DNA from 3 places in the Sporolactobacillus sp. KGMB 08714 genome. Region 1 is predicted to be linked to each of the others. Evidence: predicted binding sites of a transcription regulator. Region 1 holds the regulator's gene; each other region holds the start of a gene.
The links. Region 1 encodes LexA, which represses DNA repair genes until DNA is damaged. Its sites were predicted from a motif close to CGAACATATGTTCG; they were not measured.
Positions count from the first base shown of each region.

Region 2: Q6A92_RS15110 (ImmA/IrrE family metallo-endopeptidase) is a predicted target of LexA. The motif match lies at 5,440-5,453, and genes of this name have one in related genera.
Region 3: Q6A92_RS15445 (DNA polymerase IV) is a predicted target of LexA. The motif match lies at 1,985-1,998, and genes of this name have one in related genera.

Region 1 is NZ_JAUUBW010000034.1:106,221-112,884, reverse strand. It holds gene Q6A92_RS14670 (YneF family protein) at 1-115, opposite strand, end outside; gene sirA (sporulation inhibitor of replication protein SirA) at 152-634, opposite strand; gene yneA (cell division suppressor protein YneA) at 1,201-1,494, opposite strand; gene lexA (transcriptional repressor LexA) at 1,664-2,275, shown strand; gene Q6A92_RS14650 (hypothetical protein) at 2,394-3,347, opposite strand; gene Q6A92_RS14645 (phasin family protein) at 3,485-3,817, shown strand; gene Q6A92_RS14640 (ABC1 kinase family protein) at 3,842-5,518, shown strand; gene Q6A92_RS14635 (hypothetical protein) at 5,583-6,176, opposite strand; gene Q6A92_RS14630 (pyruvate oxidase) at 6,480-6,664, shown strand, end outside.
Region 2 is NZ_JAUUBW010000036.1:357-7,020, reverse strand. It holds gene Q6A92_RS15135 (C-terminal binding protein) at 154-1,134, shown strand; gene Q6A92_RS15130 (NADPH-dependent FMN reductase) at 1,597-2,163, opposite strand; gene Q6A92_RS15125 (LLM class flavin-dependent oxidoreductase) at 2,168-3,232, opposite strand; gene Q6A92_RS15120 (winged helix-turn-helix transcriptional regulator) at 3,373-3,744, shown strand; gene Q6A92_RS15115 (DoxX family protein) at 4,183-4,707, opposite strand; gene Q6A92_RS15110 (ImmA/IrrE family metallo-endopeptidase) at 4,923-5,342, opposite strand; gene Q6A92_RS15105 (helix-turn-helix transcriptional regulator) at 6,583-6,664, shown strand, end outside.
Region 3 is NZ_JAUUBW010000038.1:821-7,484, forward strand. It holds gene Q6A92_RS15435 (DUF3825 domain-containing protein) at 1-217, shown strand, start outside; gene Q6A92_RS15440 (YolD-like family protein) at 355-720, opposite strand; gene Q6A92_RS15445 (DNA polymerase IV) at 717-1,946, opposite strand; gene Q6A92_RS15450 (transcriptional regulator) at 2,056-2,256, shown strand; gene Q6A92_RS15455 (hypothetical protein) at 2,253-2,435, shown strand; gene Q6A92_RS15460 (hypothetical protein) at 2,564-2,911, opposite strand; gene Q6A92_RS15465 (hypothetical protein) at 3,151-3,762, shown strand; gene Q6A92_RS15470 (ATP-dependent DNA ligase) at 3,905-4,843, shown strand; gene Q6A92_RS15475 (bifunctional alpha,alpha-trehalose-phosphate synthase (UDP-forming)/trehalose-phosphatase) at 5,298-6,664, opposite strand, start outside.

The sequences.
Region 1 (6,664 bases):
TGATCGGCGGATTCTTCTTCAAATAGCTCAGCATGTATCTCCGGGCAATGAAAAAGCCGAGAACCAATCCGGCGGCCAGGCAGACAGCGCCCACTAGTATGTATAGCCACAGCATGTGCCCTGTTTCCTCCTTGTGTCAAATATCCATACCTCAGTGTACACTATCGCGTGAAATCAGGTCAACCTTACTTTGGAGGAAATCTGCATTTTTTATAGGATTGAGCCAGGCGCATTGTCTCGCTTGGAAATTCACCGCCAAAAAATGTCCGTCCAGCTTCCGCAAAATTTCAAAAAAAGTCACTTCCATGTCTGAGGTTCCTTGCGACGTCATTTTCAGTTCCCGGCCCTGAAGTTCCAGTGTGGCCTCGCTAAACGGTCTTTTGCTTTTCAAATAATGAATCGGATCTTCATATGTATAGTCCGTCATGAGTTTGCAAGCCGTTTGCAGCAGCGTTTTGAACTTGCCGGCATCCAGTTGATGAGAAACAAAACGAATCTGTCTGTACAACACTTCCTTCATATGCTTATCCCGTGCAGAACGGAAATCCTTAAATAATTGAAACAGCTTTTCTTCCTGACCGAAATAATGTTTTGCGATATTGTCTTTAATCAGGTAAATGTGGTAACTGCGCATTCGCCCTCCTCCTCATGCAGTATGTCTGCCTCTGTCCTGAGGAAAAAAACGATCAGACATCATCAAAGTAGTTGATGCGGTTTTAATCCGCACTATAAAAATTATATCGGAACATGATACCGTCAATTTTAGCCGTTGTTGCTGCCTTACTGCCTGAAAACGCGAATTGGAATCGGCATTCTGCCGGATATCAATGAATGGAAGCAAAAAAAAAGAAAGCTCTTTTCCTTTATTCAGTGAATAGAAGCTTTCTTCTGAAGGAGGATGAAAATTAACCCGTCAGCGAAAAGGCAAGGTTAAATCGCCGAAGGGAAACAAACATATTTTAATCGGGATTTCACAGCTTTGGATCGGCATGCGAAAGCTCGCGATTAAACAAAATTAAGAAGAATATCTCTCGTTGTTGTATCATTACAATGATTAATATTTCCTCTTGTTATATAACAGTATAGCACAAATAATGTATCTTGCAAGCGATAAGACAGCATCTTCGTAAATTTAATAAAACCGGTGCGAAACGGCAAGGCGCGGCGGAGAACGCTAAACCGTCCGCAGAAACACCCGGATTATTTCCGGACAGGTATGATTAATTTCTGGTCCGGCTGGATAAAATTGCGGTCAATTCCGTTCTCCCTTTCAATCCAATTGACAAAGGCTTCCTCTGAAAGTCCGGAATTGCTGCTGTGATAACGTTGAGCCAGAGACCAAAGCGTATCCCCTTTTTCGACAGCTATTGTCTTATAATCATTGCCGTCTGCGGCCACACGATTTGTCAGCGTAAAAAAAAGGATGATAGTCAGAACAATAAATAAAATAACGAAAGATGTACCTTTCAGCTTACGATTCAAGTGCTCATTCATCTGCAGCCCCTCCAATAAATGATTGAGAATATGTATTCCCGAGAATGTTTGTTCGCTACCAATGATTATATAGCGAACATCCGTTTGCGTCAATGATTCGAACGGATGTTTGCATTGCAAAAAATGGCATGATATAATGGGCTTAAGAAGAAGAAAAAGGAGCAGGCAGATGAAACTCTCAAGTCGACAGCAATCAATACTCGATTATATTAAGCATGAAGTGGCGACCAAGGGCTATCCTCCGTCGGTTCGTGAAATCTGCGATGCGGTCGGATTGGCTTCAAGTTCAACCGTTCACGGTCATCTGGAACGGCTTGAAAAAAAAGGATTGATTCGGCGCGATCCGACGAAACCGCGTGCCATTGAAATTCTCGATCATGATGGCGATATATTCAGTGAAAAAGCGGTTGCTGTGCCGGTGATCGGCAAGGTAACGGCCGGTCAGCCGATCAGCGCTGTGGAGAATATCGAGGAGTACTTTCCCGTACCCAGATCTATGGTTGACGAGGAAAATGTCTTTATACTCAATGTATCGGGAGAAAGCATGATCAACGCCGGTATTCTGGACGGCGACAAAGTGATTGTCCGCCAGCAGAGAACCGCAGAAAACGGCGAAATTGTCGTGGCAATGACCGATGAAAATGAAGCGACTGTCAAAAGATTTTTCAAAGAAAAAGACCACATCCGCCTTCAGCCCGAAAATCCGGCCATGGCACCCATACTGTTAGACAACTGTATAATACTCGGAAAGGTAATCGGCGTATTCCGTACAATAAACTGATTGCCGCGGCAAGCGATACGTGCGCTTTTCCTTTCTCCGGAATATGCAAAAAGCCGGGGCGGACATCATGGATGCTGATGGCTGCTCCGGCTTAAAATATTTTTGTTTCGGTCGCCTTTCATTCTTTGAATTCAGAGAAGAGCCGCTTGATTTTCAATAGTTTTTCTGCCGTAAAGATCCACTCTTCCCGATCTAATTCCTGACTGATCATCTGATAAAGATCGTTCTGGTTCAGACAGATCAAAGGCCACTCTTTTTCGGAAAAATTCTCTGCTTTTGCGTGATCGGCCGAATCGTCCATAAAGTAGAGGACGGGAACGATACGCTCTGCATTCACCTGACGATTGCCAAGATAGGCCCGGAATTCCGGGACAGCCTGCATGATCGGTGCAGCCAGATCGGAATAACAGTCAATCGTTATTCTCAGAAAGTCCTGATTGCCGTCTCTCTGTTTCCTGTCTCCGGACATAACCAGCGTTTCTTCAGAACCATTTGCAAGGCTCGGAATGTTTTCCTTGATCAGCCGTTCAAAACCCTGGGCATGTTCCGGGCTTATCCCATGGAATACTTTTCCTTTGTACTTTCTTGTATCAAGTAAATACAGCCCTGTCGGCAGCAGCAGAATGATATCCGCTCTGGAAAAATCACTCCCGCCGGCTCGGGCCGGAACGATGATATTTCCTGCAAACGCCATTTGCCGGGCCGAAATCCGTTTGGATTGGACAAGAATTTTCCTGATTGCCGTTAGATTCTGATAAACGGCAAATGTCTTTTCGGATCTCTGTGTTCCCCGTAAATAAGCAATTAATTCTTCATAGCGTCCCAGTTTTTTTTCGTAAGATTCCTCAATACCGGCAATCGTGGCGCTATTTTCGGTCATAATATGCTTAATCTTAGTTTCCGACTCCTCTTTAATCCGGTTTTCCGTCTCACTGATCGTCGCCGAAGTCTCATTTTGGCTTTGCTCGATCTGTTCCTCGGCCCGACTTTTTATTTTTTGCTGCTTCTGGAATAAAAAATAAATGATCCCGATCAGGATTAGAATAATTGCCAGGTAAATAACATGTACCACCGTGTAGCCCTCCCTTGTTTCAAAACGATACATATATTTTTTCGTCCGCTGTCCCTGCGCTTTTGTCCCTCGGCCAATGAATGTACAGAGTCTGCAAAGTCGGGTAAAATAGAGAAAAGAGAAATGGAGGGATCAGCATGAATGATTGGATCAAAAAGGGTTTCTTTATCGGTCTCGGCGCAACAGTTGCAAGTAAGGAAAAAGCAGATAAATTTTTCAATGATCTGTCAAAAAGCGGCGGCGCGGCAGCGGAAGAAGCAAAATCTTTTCTCGACGCTCTGAATGATAAAGGAAAATCTAAAAAAGAACAATGGCAGAATGACATCCGTCAGGACATTAAGGACACTCTGATCGATTTGGGATTCGTTACCTCTGAGGAGTACAACAAGCTGGCCGAAAGAGTTGAAGCGCTGGAAGCCGGATTATCGAAGGATCAAAACGGAACGGATGAACAGAGCACGGAAAAATAACGGGTTGTCGGTCAGGTGAAATGAATGTTTGGAAAACGCATACGCCATATCAAACGTTATCGAGAAATCGTAACCGTCCTTGTCAAATACGGATTCGGGTATATTGTTAAAGATGTCGGACTGTTTCATCTGCTCTCGCTCCCGAAACAGATCGTGTCCGATTTTTCCGGAACTAATGATTCAAAACCGGTCGGCCGGAAAATCCGCCTGATGCTCGAAGAACTCGGGCCGACCTTCATTAAGCTCGGCCAGCTGCTCAGCCTGAGGTCGGATCTCATACCCGAACAGATCGCTAACGAGCTGCGCGAATTGCAGGACAGCGTGACGCCGATCGATCCGGCAGTCATTAAGTCTGTCATCCGGCAGGAACTGGGTGCGCCGGTCGGCGATATCTTTGCTGATTTTGATGAACAATGCCTGGCGGCGGCATCGATCGCTCAGGCACACCGCGCCGTTCTGAAGACGGGTGAAGAAGTCGTGATCAAGGTCCGCCGTCCCGATATTGAAACCGTGGTTTCAACCGACATAGAGATTCTCTGGGATCTGGCTGCACTTGTGGAAAAACGCTATTCCTGGGCAAAAAAATTTCAGATAAGCGATATTGTCGAAGAATTTTCCCTTGCCATCCGCAATGAAATGGATTATTTCAGAGAAGGCAGAAATACTGAAAAGCTCTATAATTATTTCGCTTCCAATGAAAACATTATCATCCCGAAAGTGTATTGGGACTATTCAACTAACAAGCTGCTCACCCTTGAGTATATCAACGGTGCAAAATATGCCGACCTGATTGCTTCAGTCCCTGAAGGCATCGATAAAAAAATCATTTCAGAACGACTGGTGCGCTCATTTCTCGATCAGGCGCTGGTTGTCGGCGTTTTTCATGGTGATCCTCATCCCGGCAACCTTTTTTTCTTTCCGGGGAATAAGATCGGCTATATCGATTTCGGACAGGTCGGCACATTAAATGAAGAAATGAAACATAATTTTGCCAGCCTGATTATCGGGCTGATGAGGGGAGACATAGATCTGCTGTTCCGCACGATCTTCCTGATGTCCTCAATGCCTGAAGACCTGGATGAAAGACTTTTTAAGGCCGACCTTGAGTTAATGCGCGACAAATACTATGAGCTTCCTTTCAAAGAAATCCATATTGGAAAGGTCATTCAGGATATTTTCGAAACCACCAAAAAACATCATATCAGCATTCCGAAGGACTATACACTTCTCGGCAAAGCACTGATCACCCTTGAAGGCCTTATTACGCGCCTTGATAATCAAATCAGCATACTGGAACTTGCGGAACCTTATGGGCAGAAGCTTTTGCTGAACCGCTACAATCCTGAGCGGGTGGCAAAGAAAACTTTAAAAAGCGTTTATGAAGCACTGGAAAACAGTGCACAGATCCCCTCTCTTTTAAAGAAAACATTGACACATTTGTACAAAGGAAAAACGCATGTCGAAATGGAACTGCCCCACCTGGATCTTCTGCTTTCCAGGCTTGACCGCGTGGCCAATCGCATTTCCTTCAGTATCATGCTTCTGGCATTCAGCATTATCCTCGGCGCAATGATTATCGGAGAAACGTTCGGCGCCCACCCTTTGTTTACAAACATTCCGCTTCTTGACATCGCCGTCATGATTGTCGCTCTGATGTTTCTTCTCGTCCTGCTCGCAATTTTCAGGTCCGGGCGCTTCTAAAGCTACTGCATGTTGTACTGACGGCATGGCGTATAAAAGGTTGTTCTTTTTCAACCTGCCTTTTTTATATTTTCGTGACGGTCTGATGAAAAATCCGTCGCCCGACGAGAGGATCCATTTCAGAAACAAAATGATTGAGTTCTCGTTGTGCGGCAAAAATATGCTCCGGACTGTCTTCCCCGTACATATGAAGCAAACGGCCGAATTCTTCTGAAATCCGTCTCATTTTTGTCTTATCGATTTCGCGTCCGGCCAGGAACATCGTAGCCAGACGCTCCTTCTCCGGCCGAAGCACATGCCATTTTTCACCCGGTTCATTGGAGAACATACGGCAAGTCATCGGTCCTCCCGCATCCACCAATGCGACCAGCACATCCTGTTTTTCATACGGCACCGCCCTTACAAACCGTTCGAGTACATGGATCTGTGATTCATTGAACGACCAGGCACGATCCTGATAAGGAAAAACTTTCCTAAGGCTTTTCAGCGCCGCCGCACTCCCCGTACAGGCGAGGATCTGTCGACCGGAAAGGCGGATTATGCCGGGCTTTTCGCCGGGAATCATCGCCGGTTGTCCATTTTCATTTAAATTGACCAGGCGGCCGTCGCTCACGGCAGACGCCATTTTATCGGTAGCAATAATCGATACAAAACTCATGAATTTTCTCCTTTTTTCCAGAACAATTAAATGATATATCCTCTATTATAACGGGACAGGCAGATTCATGCGACAGCGGAAACGGATCCCCTGTGTTTCAGGCAAAAATACGATTCTTCTTTGTAAATTAATTTTGATAAAAAACGACGCGATTGAGCAAAAGCATTTCTTTTTTAAACAAAAAGTCATAGAATAGACTCATAAGGTTCACTGGATTGTCAAATATATATAAAAAAAAAGCCCGGAACGATGGTGAACCTATGTTTCAGGCTAGCTATAAACCTTCTGGAGGAGGAATTTAATATGGGAAAGATCAAGGCAAGTGAAGCAGTTGTCAAACTGTTTGAAAACTGGGGGATTGATCACATTTACGGGATCCCCGGCGATTCAATCGACACAATGGTCGAAGCGCTTAGAAAAAAAGAAAGTAAAATTAAATTTTATCAGGTCCGTCATGAAGAGGTAGCCTCACTGGCCGCCGCAGCCTA
Region 2 (6,664 bases), on a different contig from region 1:
TCCGGCTCTTGCAAAAGCGACCGAGATGACATCTGGGGTTGGGCGGCACCGCTGAACGCCACTCGGGCGGAAATCAATGAAGGGCCGGCTGTTCAAGAACAGCCGGCCGATCGGATGACACAGGTGTAAAATTAAGGAAATGAGGCCGATGCCGTGGCAAAAAAGAAAGTTTTATATTATCACATTGACGGTCATCTCGATTTCGAGAATGCGCTGCTCAGAAAATGGGGCGTTGCGGATATTGATCTGGTAGAAGCGGAGAAGACGACGAACAATATGATTGAAGCCGCCCGGGATGCCGATGGACTGGTCGTCGAATATCAGCCAATCAGCCGTGAAATCATTGGGCGGCTTCCGCGGCTGAAAATCATTTCACTGCAGGCAATCGGCGTAGACAACATCGATTTGCAGGCGGCAACGGAGCATGGAATTTGTGTCACCAATTGCCCGGGTTTCTGTTCGGAAGAAGTGGCCCTGCATACCGTCGGCCTGATCATCGACCTGGCACGCAAAATTACGCTGCTTGACCGCACCGTCCGATCGGGCGGCTGGGATCCGCTGTACGGCTATCGGACGCATCGGCTGAGCGGCCGGACAATCGGTCTTTATTTTTTCGGAAGCATTCCGAAAATGATGATGCCGCTGCTTAAAGCATTGAACCTCAAAGTACTCGTTTATGCGCCGACGAAATCCGCCCGCTTTCTGGCAGGATACGGAGCGGAAAAAGCGGAAAGTTTCGACGAATTACTGCGCCGTTCGGATATTCTGTCGCTGCATTGCCCGCTGATCGAATCGACCGTACATCTGATCTCGGACCGCGAGTTAAAAATGATGAAAAAAAGTGCTTTTTTAATCAATAGCGCCCGCGGACGAGTCGTCGATGAGGCCGCCCTCGTCCGCGCTCTGAAAGCAGGCGAGATTCAGGCGGCGGCTGTAGATGTGATTGAAGATGAGACGACTGAACAGAGCGCTCTGTTCGGATTGGAAAATACCGTGATCACCCCGCACGCTGCCTTCATCTCGGAAGATTCTTATTATGCCGCCCGCAGGATTGCCCTGGAGCAGCTTGTTCAGCGCCTCAGTAAAAACCTGCGGCCGGCAAATCTCGTGAATCATCAGGTGAAAGTCAATTGAACGACTGCCGGAGCCGATGAAGGATCGATTACAGCGGAAAAAACGGCTGTCCTTTAACCGGCGGCAGAAGGGCAAATCGATTCGGTCTGTACGGGTGGGCAATATCTCCGGAAAGTCTGTCGAACTGCTATTCCCCGGTATTTCGTATCGATCCAATGAGAGGTACTAAAAATTTTCGTTTTTCCAATCATCCCGAAATCTTGCGACTCAAAGTTTAATAGCTGAAAAACGATCCGGTTTTGCTATTCTTGTTTAAAAAGGCGCCAATCGTTCAGAGCCGGCCAAAAAAGAAAGCTCGAAAGCCTTAATCATCCGGGTTTTCGGGCTTTCTAATAGTATGGAATGAATTTTATCGGCAAAAACGGCGGCCGTGTGCGAAACTGCCGGGTATCGCCGACAGACCGGGAATGCTGCAGCTTTCATGATCATCGCAGTTTGTCCGGAATCCGCTTTCCGGAGCCTTTAAAATCCATATTGTTTTTCTCGTTCTTTGCGAAGCCTTCCATAAGTTTTTGTCAATAAGACGGTATCCTCTGCCAGCCGGTTTATCCGATATAAGATGTCATCATTTTTAATCTCTTTCCGGTAAAAATCCTTTTCTTCAATGAATACATAGGTCTGAACAATTTGCGCCTTCATATAAGCTAGGATGGGCTTTAGCTGCTGTTCCGCGACAAGATAGTGTTTCGGCGAACCGGCGGTTACAATCATGGCAGCCACTTTTTCACGAAAAGCGTTGACAGGAAGCAGATCGAAGACGTTTTTCAACGTGGCAGGTATAGAGGCTTGAAAAACGGGGGTTCCGATTATCAGAGCATCTGCTTCCATCAGGCTCTGTGCAACATATCGCGTATCACCCTCATATTCCAGATAATTGCGGCCGTCGCTGAACTGGACCTCGTATTCAGCGAGGTCGATCAAGGATGCGTCGACATCCGGATAGTTTTCTTTTAGTACCTTCAGTGCACAGTCCATAGCCGTTCTTGTTTTATTGCCGATTTTTGAACCGGACAATCCGACAATCTTCATTATTTCACCTTCTATTTTTTTTCGTATATTTTCTGATCGCCGGCAGAATTTCTGTACCGATCACTTCTACGTTTTTCATCACTTTGTCAAACGGCATGCCGCCGAAATCGATCTGAGCAATGTAACGCTGATGGCCGAATACTTCATACTGATAGAGAATCTTTTCAATGATTTGCTGCGGGGTCCCGACATTCATGATATTATGAGGATCTGCACCTTGTGCAAAAAGCTGCTTGGAAAATCCTTGCCCGTTCGTCCGTCTCATCCCTTCGTTAATGCGGGGGTACAGTTCACGAAGCGCCTGGCGGCTGCTTTCGGCCGCATAGAAAAAACCGGCTGTGGCGACAGGAAGCTGTGCCGGATCAAAACCGTTCATTTGTGCCGCTTCGCGATAAGCATCAATCGTGCGTTTAAAAATGGACGCGGGTCCGCCTAAATGAGCCATAAACATCGGAACGCCGGCATAGCCTGCTTTAACGGCACTGGCGGGCGCGCCGCCGACAGCTCTCCATATCGGCATCGAACCGTTTTGCGGCCGGGGAAGCACCTTGGCATGGTGTAAAGGCGCACGGAATTTGCCGCTCCAATCCACCTCATCTTCTTTATTAATTTTTAAGAGCAGATCAAATTTTTCTTCGAATAATTCTTCATAATCGCGCAGATCGTATCCCAATAAATCAAAGAGTCCCGTTCTTGATGCGCGGCCGGCAATAATCTCCGCCCGGCCTCCGGATATTAAGTCAATCGTCGCAAAGTTTTCATAAACGCGCACCGGATCCGACGTGCTGATAATTGTGGAGGAACTGCCGATCCGTATGTTTTTCGTTGCCTCGGCAATGGCCGCAAGCACGACGGCGTGCGCCTGGGTGGCAAAGTACTCCTGATGGCTTTCTCCGACGCTGAAAAAATCAATGCCCGCTTCGTCTGCCAGTTTAGCATAGTCAATGATTTCACGAATGCGCTGCTCTGCAGAAATCCGTTCTCCTGTCACAGGGTCCGGCAAATGATCGCCGAGTGTATAAATACCGAATTCAAGTCCTTTATCCGGATCGATGCGATATTTTTCCATTTTTTATCGGCCTTCTTTTTTTGATACTTGTTGTTGCCGTTTCGCAACTAAATGTTATTATAGAAGACGACAGCGTTTAATGTAAGTACGTACTTAAAAGTGGTATAGTATACAAAAGGATACTATTGGAGGCATCAAAAATGAAGATCGAACCCGACCTATGCCGTGTGGAAAATGCTTTAAATATTCTGGTGGGCAAATGGAAACCTATTATCTTACTGTATTTATTACGGGACGGCACGCAGAGATTCAGTGAACTTAAGCGAAATATACCGGGCATTACCCAGAAAATGCTGACCAAACAGCTGCGGGAACTGGAAGAAGAGGATATTGTCAAGCGTGTCATCTACCCGCAGGTACCGCCAAGAGTAGAATATTCCGTGACCCAGTATGGAAGGACCTTGCAGCCGATATTAGAAGCGATGCATGAATGGGGCGTGAAACACATTTTGCATAAGCAGCAAAAAGATAAAGACATTAACCATCTGGATTCGGGCAGAAAAACAGTCTGATGCCGCCAACCATCGACTGGCCGGTTGAGAAAATAAGACGGCCGATCGGCGCGCAGATACACGGATTCTTCCGGATCACTGCGATAAATCGGCCGGATGGCCGGAAAAATGATGATAACGCCATTTCAAACGGCCGGATCGGCCGTTTCTCTAAATGCCGGGAGACAGCCGCATGCGTCGGTTTTTAAAAACGGCCTGAAAACATTCATTAGAAAAACTTAACCCTGCGCCCAGGCAGCCGGTGCGAACAAAGCCCTCGTTACAGGAGACAGGGCCGCCTCATATTGAACAGGCCTCCGGACGCGGCGCTTACGGCCGGCCGCTTGTCCTAAAAGCTTTATATTTTTATACTATTAAACAAACAGGCCCCCTTCACCGAGGAAGCCTGTTTTTGGTTTTCCGCTTTGGGCGCTGTCTTAATACAGCTCTGACACAAGCTCAGGATTTAAGCTCAGTTCCGCCCTTCGATTTTCCGAACCACCCGCGGACAGTCCGGCGTATCCACGGAACAACCCAGTAATCCCCGCCCCATTTGCCGGCGTTAAATCCGGCAAACAGAATCAGGACGCCAATCAGGACATCAAGAGGATTCGTTGATACGGTTCCGGCAAATAAGTACATAAAGTTCATTAGCAGAGCAAAGAATGCAGCGGCAGTAGTCAGCGTACCGAGAATGAGTCCGAGGCCGACGAGAAATTCGCCCCATTTTACTAAAAAGCTGAAGAAACCCGAGCCCGGCAAGGCAATATGCTGAAGAAAGGCATTATACGGGCCGTAGAGCACATTGCCGGCCGGTCCGGCAACAGGATGGGCGATAGCACCCTTCATGAAGCCCGATGCATCGAAAGGTTCCGGTCCGGTTAATTTTTTAAATCCGTCTACCATCCATTGCCATCCGAGCCATACCCGCAGGACTAAAAGAATGAAAGAAGCCGTTTTGCTGTTGCGTAACCAATGTACCATAACAATTCCTCCTTGTTGGGAAACGCCTGAATCTTTGTAACCGTTTCCCTATCCAAAGTATAGCATATAAATTAAAAGCAACTGGTTATCTTTATTACAACAATATGACTCTTTTCTGAGCGGGGACGCGGTTCTTCAGACGTTGGAAAAATTCAGCAATCATCCAAATTAACATAATTTACAACCATTGTCAGTAAATATATGGAAATTCTTATTTAAATAAATCTCTTCATTTCAGAAGGAATTCCGTATTTTTCTAATAATTTCTCCCTGGTCATTTCCGTATTATTTTTATTAGGGTTTATTAATAATTTAGTCGCGAATTCATTAGCATCGTCTTCAATTTCGCTAGCCGAGCAGGAAGTGTAATTTTTCAAAAAATAGGTACTTGTTTTAGGATGCAGAACTGCATGTCCCAGTTCATGAGCTGTTACAAAGACTCTCATTGACGATTGAAGTTTGTTATTGATTATGATGAACTTATTCCTCTTTAAATATCTGTAAAATCCGCCTATGCTGGCATCCATACTGGCAAGATGTACATAAATATTGAGCCTTCGAGCAATATAGAACGGATCATTGGTGTGAAATCTTTTTATCAGTTGTTCTACTGTACGGTCGACATAGTCAGTCATAATCATTGATCCCTGTTTTTAATATTTAATGAATATACCCTTTGACTCACAGCTTTCTTTAATAGCGAATACAGATTAGTTATACTAAGCAGATTCACGAATGCACGTTTGCATATAATCGGATGGTTACGCAAAAAAAAAACATGTTTCCCGTGTTTCAATAACATCTTTTCGGCAGGCAGATGTGTCATGAGAGAGCACAATGATTGCGCTCCTCCTAATGGCAGCCGCACGTTTTTATACAACGAAAGCGTACAACCTTCCACAATCCATACCGGCAATGAACCGTGCCGATTTGAGCAAACGATTTGGAGCCGAATCAATAACCGGCAAAAATAAATGCGGCCTTTTTACCCTGTTGTCAGCCGAATGGCATCGTTCACACAATACCTCGTATCCCGAATGGTCCGACATCGGCCGGCTCTTGGAAAATGGGCGGCAGTCCCGACATGCCCTGGGGAAAAACATGGAAACATCTGAATCATCCGCACAAGCCATACACAATGAATTTGTCTCCATAACTAAAGCGTTCAGCATGTCTCGCAGCTCAAGCCAAAAATATCTTCAGACCATAAAAGGCTGATGCAACCGCCGCCATCTTCAGGATAAACTTTTCAATCACCCCCTTTTTGCTGCACAGTCATAGAAACGATAACTTATAATGAGCCAATAACATCACTCATTAATAGTTAATATTTTCTTACCAAACTCTTGCAAAGTGAAAATGGCCGCGTGTCATATAACATGTTTTTTAATTCTTAAATCAATTAACCAAGTTTCTTGACAACGCAAAAGACACCCCACTTTTTGGTATCGTGATTGTCGCGACATGACTCTACCAATTAGAAAAGGTGCCCTCTAGCCGTCAGTTAAAAATATTCGAAACAATAGACTCCCCCGGAAAGATAAAATCTGTTTCATCAAATCATGACTATTTTTAAAGAAATTCTTCCGGAAATATCCCTGAAATCCCCGCCGGATTGTCATGTCAGTCAACTGCCTCTTGCATAACCTGAAGAGTAATAAATAGGCCGCAGCCGAAAACATCTGTATTCCAATAAATAATGTTCGCAAATGGATATTATTTATATTCAGGATGGAGCCGATCGTTCTGCTGCGATCGGTTGATTATTTCACATAATATCCAAAAATATCATATTTATTTAATTGTTATACAAGTTTATTGGATATATACTAGAACTGTAGATACAAGATACTTGGATATAAAGGAGGTGGGTTTATGAGAAATGATAAATTAATCAGAGCGAGGAGGCGGAAGGGATGGACGCAGGAAGAGCTGTCGCGGCTTATATCCTGTGAAA
Region 3 (6,664 bases), on a different contig from region 1:
CGAAGTTAATTATAAAACTGCCGTTCCACAGTATTATGATGGCGAAGTCCAGTTTTTAATTCCTTTATGTTTACTAAATACTAAAGATGTAGATGTTGCTTTAGTTGTAAAAGATTATGGACAGAACTACTTTGGAAAAACATGTTTTACGTTAGATATGGCTTACAATAATGCAAGACTTATAGCGAAGCCAGAGAGCAACTGGCTAATACCCTAACCAATGACTAGTCTGTCACTATGTGGACCATTACTAAAAACTATGGCAATAAGAAATGATACCCCCTAAACTCTGGCCTTAGGGGGTGTTTTATTAACTGTCAAAACTTATAAGTTTTGAAATATAGAGTCTGATAATTATGAGTTGTTATTGATTGGTATGACACAGACACCGACTACATCGCTGAACAGTATCCGATAGCCCATCCCAAAGCCGTCATAGACCTGTACTATTTTTTCAAACGGATCCAGCTTTGCTATGGTACATATTTTCTGCTTGATAAAACCATATCGATAATAAGACAGTTCAACAAACTCGTGTGTTTTGATCACGGATAGCAATATTTGCTGAATCTTTTGGAGTTTGTCTTCACTTAAATGTGGCCGTTCCACTTTCTCCAAGTTTTTTTGTTCCTTCATGAGTGCTTCAACATGTTCCGGAAGCATCATCCGGCTGGATTCCCAACGCAGATTTTTCCCTGGCGTCAATTTATTTTCTCTCATTTATAATGCCCCCCAATCTTTCTGGAACGCTCTTTAAGTTGGCTGGACGGCAGTAGGGACGGACCTCGGAAGATGGCTAGACGCCCGTATTTATTGTAAATGCTGTCCATAGCCTGACTGAGCTTTTCTTTTTCTGTGAGCCGGCCGAACAGATCTAACTGAAATTCATTGTCAGGCTGCAGATCGGCGAGTGTAATGCCGACACTTCGAACAGGTTGTCGGTCCCAATGTTTATTAAATAGATCTAGTACTGCATGGTAAATGTCCAACCCGTAGTTAGTGGAATAGGGAAGCTTCATTTGTCGGTAAAAACCTGTCGGATAGTCAAAATTTGCTCCTCGAACACCTGCAGACACGACATTTCCTCGATAATGCTTAACCCGGGTCCGTCGTGCAACTTCTTCAGAGAGTTCCAGAAGAATCACCCGTATGTCCTCTTCTTTCTCATAATCATAGGGAAGAGTCAGATGATGTCCGATCGCCTTTTGTCCGTCATGCGTGTGGGGGGAAACAGGGGAGCAATCCATACCATGCGCTGTTTGCCAGAGTAGTGTTCCGTTAATTCCCCAGCGTTTCTGCAACGCTTTGATGGGGAAATTAGCTAAGTGTCCGATCGTTCGTATGCCCATGCCAAGAAAATGCTGTTCCATCCGGTGGCCGACGCCAAACATTTTGCCGATCGGTAGCGGCCAGAGCTTTTCCTCAATATTGTTGAAATTTAGTTCGAAGATGCCGGAATTATTCTTCTTACCAAAATTGTCGCAGGCGATTTTCGCAAGAACTTTATTTGGCCCAATGCCTATCCGAGCATACACACCCACTTGATCACTAATGACTTTTTGTACTTTCAGTGCCATCTCAAAAGGGGACTTGTAGGAGTGTAGACTTCCTGTCACATCCATAAACTGTTCGTCGATGGAAAACGGCTCTACAAGGTCGGTGAACGACTGAAAGATCTTAGTGATCTGAACAGACACATCAATGTAATGCTGCATGCGCGGCCGTCTGACTACTGCCTGGGGACATTTTTTCAATGCCTGCCATAATCCCTCAGCCGTTTTTACTCCATGATCTTTGGCGATTGGACAGGCTGCAAGAACTATACCACTCCGCTTTTCCGGATCTCCTGCAACAATCACGGGTTTATTCTTCAATTCTGGGTAATCGGCCTTTTCACATGAAGCGTAAAAAGTCTGCATGTCGACAAGGAAAATGACACGGTCCATTCTTATCCCTCGTTTTCTTGGTTTGATCCTATTATACACGAATATACGTTCTAAAAATACTGGAAATAAAAACAAATGTTCGGTATAATATTCAAAGGGGTGATGACCAATGAAACGAAAAGAAATGATTATTCAAGCGATTGATGTGCTGACCATGGAACATGGCTATGCGCCATCTGTAAGGGAGATAGCTGAATATGTGGGCTTGAAGTCCGCAAGTACGGTTAAAGGACATCTCGATAGACTGCGTCAAGCTGGACGGATTGACTTCGAAGATGATCGGCCGCGAACCGTGAGGATTGTGTCATGAAACGCGGGGATATCGTTGAGATTATCTATTTAGATAGAAAGGGTCAATTCTCTCAGCGTCGTATCCGTATTCTTGAAGTTGGCACCATCTTTGTCAGGGCTTATTGCTATAATAGAAAACAGATCCGTGTTTTTCAAAAGGACGGCATCCTTGCTAGTAAACAGATAAAGAGCGCATAAAATATCCCTCTAAACTTATAGAGGAATATTTTTTGTGATAACTTTTAAATTGAAACAAATTATCCCTACGGCGTAACGCAGGGATTTGGTTAAAGGAATAGATCTGAATCCATCGTAGTATGCACATGTCAATAATTAAAATACTCTTTCACTCGTTCATTTATCCACTCTGCCGCAGTTGTCTTATGGTATTGAACTGGGAATACACGGCCTCGAACGTAGATTTCGTAGTTAAGCCAATTACGACGAGTTATCCGGATGTGATGATCGAAAATTGCATTTTTATTTCTCCGCATGTCCATGGCGAGGTGGTGGGTGGCCTCGTCAATGGTTGCTATATAAAAAGCCTTAAATTTCGTGTTTGTTATATTGATCACCGTGCGATCACGCCGAAGGGCTAATTTTATAAGTGAAAGGAAAATGTATTCCCTGATGATATTTTCCTCATCCTCACGAAGTTCGTTATCCATTGCCATGTGATTCACCTCGTGAATTATTATATAAGAATATACGTTCTATATTCAACGGAAATTATATCCTTGAAGATAAAACATCATATTCAAACTTAAATATGCGCCTTAAATTGTTGTTATATGAATTATCCAGGGCCCAGAAAACTGTATCAGTATATATATCTGATTAAAGCATTTTTCCAAAATAATGAAATAACATGTTAAAATGAAATCATGAAATGATTTGGAGGGGAGATGAAAAAATGAGTGCTTTTTTCTGGATCATTGCCGTATTTGGTTTGTTTTTTTATGCATTCATTAGGTTTATGGAAAAAATGACTAATGAAGAGGAAGAACAAGAGGATCATTTTAGGGAATTCGTCTATTCACTTCCCTATTCGTTTACTGAAACTCATATCATTTCCGATTATGATGACCAACGGGCTTTGTGCCTGGATTACGCTCAAAAAAAACTTGTTATCTGTACAAAGTATGGCTATGAGCCCTTTCGGCATCGAGCCATTGATTTTATAAACCTCATCTCCTCACGTGTTATTCAAGAAGATGAAACGATCGTTGACAAGCCTCATACTCTTGAACGGGCCGCAGTAGGCGGCATGCTTGCGGGAGACAAGGGAGCTGCTTTTATGGCCATGACAGGCAAAACGAAACGTCGACAATTGATAAAAAGGGTCGTTCTTGAAGTGATTGTAAATGATTTGAACGCTTCTAGGTACCAAATAGTGTTTTTTGAAGACAACAAGGGAGTCGAAAATCGGAATAATTCATACCAAAAGGCAAAGAAGGATGCCAATCACTGGCATCATCTGATCGGCGCTTTGATCCAAAACAGTCAGGGATATTCACCAGACTAGGCGTAAAAATATGCTTAATATCCTGAAGGATGTTTGATTATAATTTTTGACATTTAGTACAACATAAACCTATGACATAATAATGTACATATCATTTTTGCGGCCTTCAATTTTAGGTATCCTCGTTTAAGCAGGTAAAATCATGGATTTTGATCCTATTGTTCCCTTTGAACCCGTTCAGTCTGAAACCATTCCAGCAGGTCCGGAATGGGTGTATCAGGCAAAATGGGATGGAGTAAGAGTTCTGATGTATTGCAACGAGAAAGATGTGCGGTTATTCAATCGACGAAAAAATGAAAGAACGGCAACTTTTCCTGAAATTGTCAATAGTAGAAACCTTGTTCGAGCTCAATCATTTATTCTGGACGGAGAAGCCATTGCGCTCAATCAAGAAGGGCGGCCCTCATTTCATGAAATAATGAAGCGGGATAGTATACGGAAAGCGAATCGGATAAGTTTAACTATGGAGAACATACCGGTCTACTACATGGTCTTTGATCTTCTTTATTACAACGGGAATTGGCTGACTGACCTTCCTTTAAAAAGTCGTTTGGATATACTTAGAGATATTCTCACTCCATCAGAGAATATACAGCTGACTCCTAATTATGCCAAGGGTCGTGAACTGTTCAACAAGATTCGACAATTGGATATGGAGGGAATTGTCGCAAAAAAAATCGACAGTTCCTATTGGATCGGGCATCAAAATGCGAACTGGCGAAAGATAAAAAATTATAAAGATGTTGTTGCGGTGGTTGGTGGCCTCTCCTACGGGGAGAGTAACGTCCATTCAATTCTGCTGGGGCTATATAACACGGACAATCAACTCATCTATATTGGCCATTGTGGGCCTGGAAAGTTGACTGCAAGGGAGTGGCAGCTTTTTGCAGAACAGGCTGCTCGCCTGGAAGACGAGCATAGCCCCTTTGTCAATTTTCCGGAAAAGAAAAACATTCGTTGGCTGAAGCCGCTGCTGACAGTCAAAGTGCATTATATTGAATGGAGTATTGGACACTCTCTAAGGCAGCCAACTTTGCAAGGAGTTGTAGAGGAAAATCCAAGTATATGCAGAGTGGAATAGAATTAACAATATTTTATTTACTCACAGCAGTAAAAGAAAGACGTATTTGAACTTTATTGAAACTCGACTGAAAAGAACAAAATAAACTCATAAAAGTTTTGCTCAAAAAAAAACATTTTGCGCAAATTTTGCGCAGCATGTTTAAAAATGCTGTAATATCAAGAGAAAATTTAAGGTATCGATTCCCACCGTCTCCATTCTGGTGTTGGTACACTATGACTGACACACCCCAAAAAATCCCTTTTTAGAGGGATTTTTAAATACCCATTTATAATAACTCCAGTACACTTTTGCGAAGTTTGAGGGGTAAATGAGGGGTTTAATCCTATTCGATTTGAAACAACTTTTTTTTTATTATCTTCCGTTTTAAAATTGAATAATCGGCAAAAGGCCATCGTTTTCACATCCTGGAACAGGATAGGAAGGCGATGGCCTGTCTCGATAGCAATGAAATTTAGCGGGCAGTCAAGTGGGAAGACTTTGTATCCGTCTGTTTCTTTGTTTCAGCAAATTGCTGCAAAAGTTGACGAACAGCTTTCCAGGATTTTAGACGATAGGCTGCCTGCGAGTCTCCTGAACCGACTTTGATGGAATAAGCATCTTCAGGAAGAGAACGAAAAAGATCCTCATTCGATTGATCGTCGCCGATACCGAAAATAAAATTATAATTCTGGTCACGCAGAAAGAGGGGCGTTACAGATCCCTTGCTGATCCGGTTGTCCTTGATTTCAAGCACATTCTTTCCTTGCAAGATACCCAGATTCAATGAGCTGATCATGTTCATAAGATTGGCTTTAATGCTTGGCAGCCAGGTATCGACGGCATCCGGTTCACAGAAACGGTAATGCCAGGCAAGGGAATAATCCTTTTCTTCAATAAAAGATCCGGGCATTCGGTCTGTATATACTTGAAGAATCGGCCGGATTGATCGTTTCCATTCGTTACTGAGCGGGACGGTCATTTGCCAGTCCTGATTCGGATGAAGCAGCCATAGTCCATGGGAAGAAACCAGATGAAGATTCATGCGGCTGAACCATTGAGTTAATGGCCTTTTATCTCTTTCTGATGTAATGACAATGGTATTTTTCGGATCTGTTGAAAGGGTCTGAAGCAGATTGAGAAGCCTGCCATCAGGTTTTGCCAGCTCCGGTGTCGGTGCAAAATCGACCAATGTCCCGTCATAATCGAGAAATAAAATTCTTTTGCCGGCTCCCTGGTACGCATTGACGATGCTTGAACGATCCCGGTTCAGATCGATTTGAACAGTTGCTTCCTTTTCACGGGTGCTGCGCGACAGGGCCTCCAGAAACGTATGAACCCAGAAATGAATATTGTACCGTTTCAAACGGTCCTGCATGATCTTATTCCGGGAGATTTTTTCTTCTGCCGGCATCTCGAGGGCATTTTTAATTCCTATGGCAATCGCGTTGTAGTCATTCGCATTGACAATGACGGCTTCGCCTAATTCACTGGCCGCGCCTGCCGTCTCACTGATGACGACCATGCCCAGCCGATCCGTGCGGGCAGCGACATATTCCTTAGCGACCAGATTCATGCCGTCCCGCAAAGGAGTCACCACCAGTACATCCGAGTGGCGATAGAAAGAGATCAGTTTTTCCTGAGAAAAGGATTGAAAATAAAACCAGACAGGCATCCAATTAACGGTTCCGTACATGCCGTTGATCTCACCGACCAGCTCGGTAATCTGCTGACGCAGTTTTTCATAGGAATCGACCTTTTCACGGGAAGGAGCAACGATCAGATTAAAACGCACCTTTTCTTTGTATTCCGGATATTTGGCAAGAAGCCGCTTATAAGCCT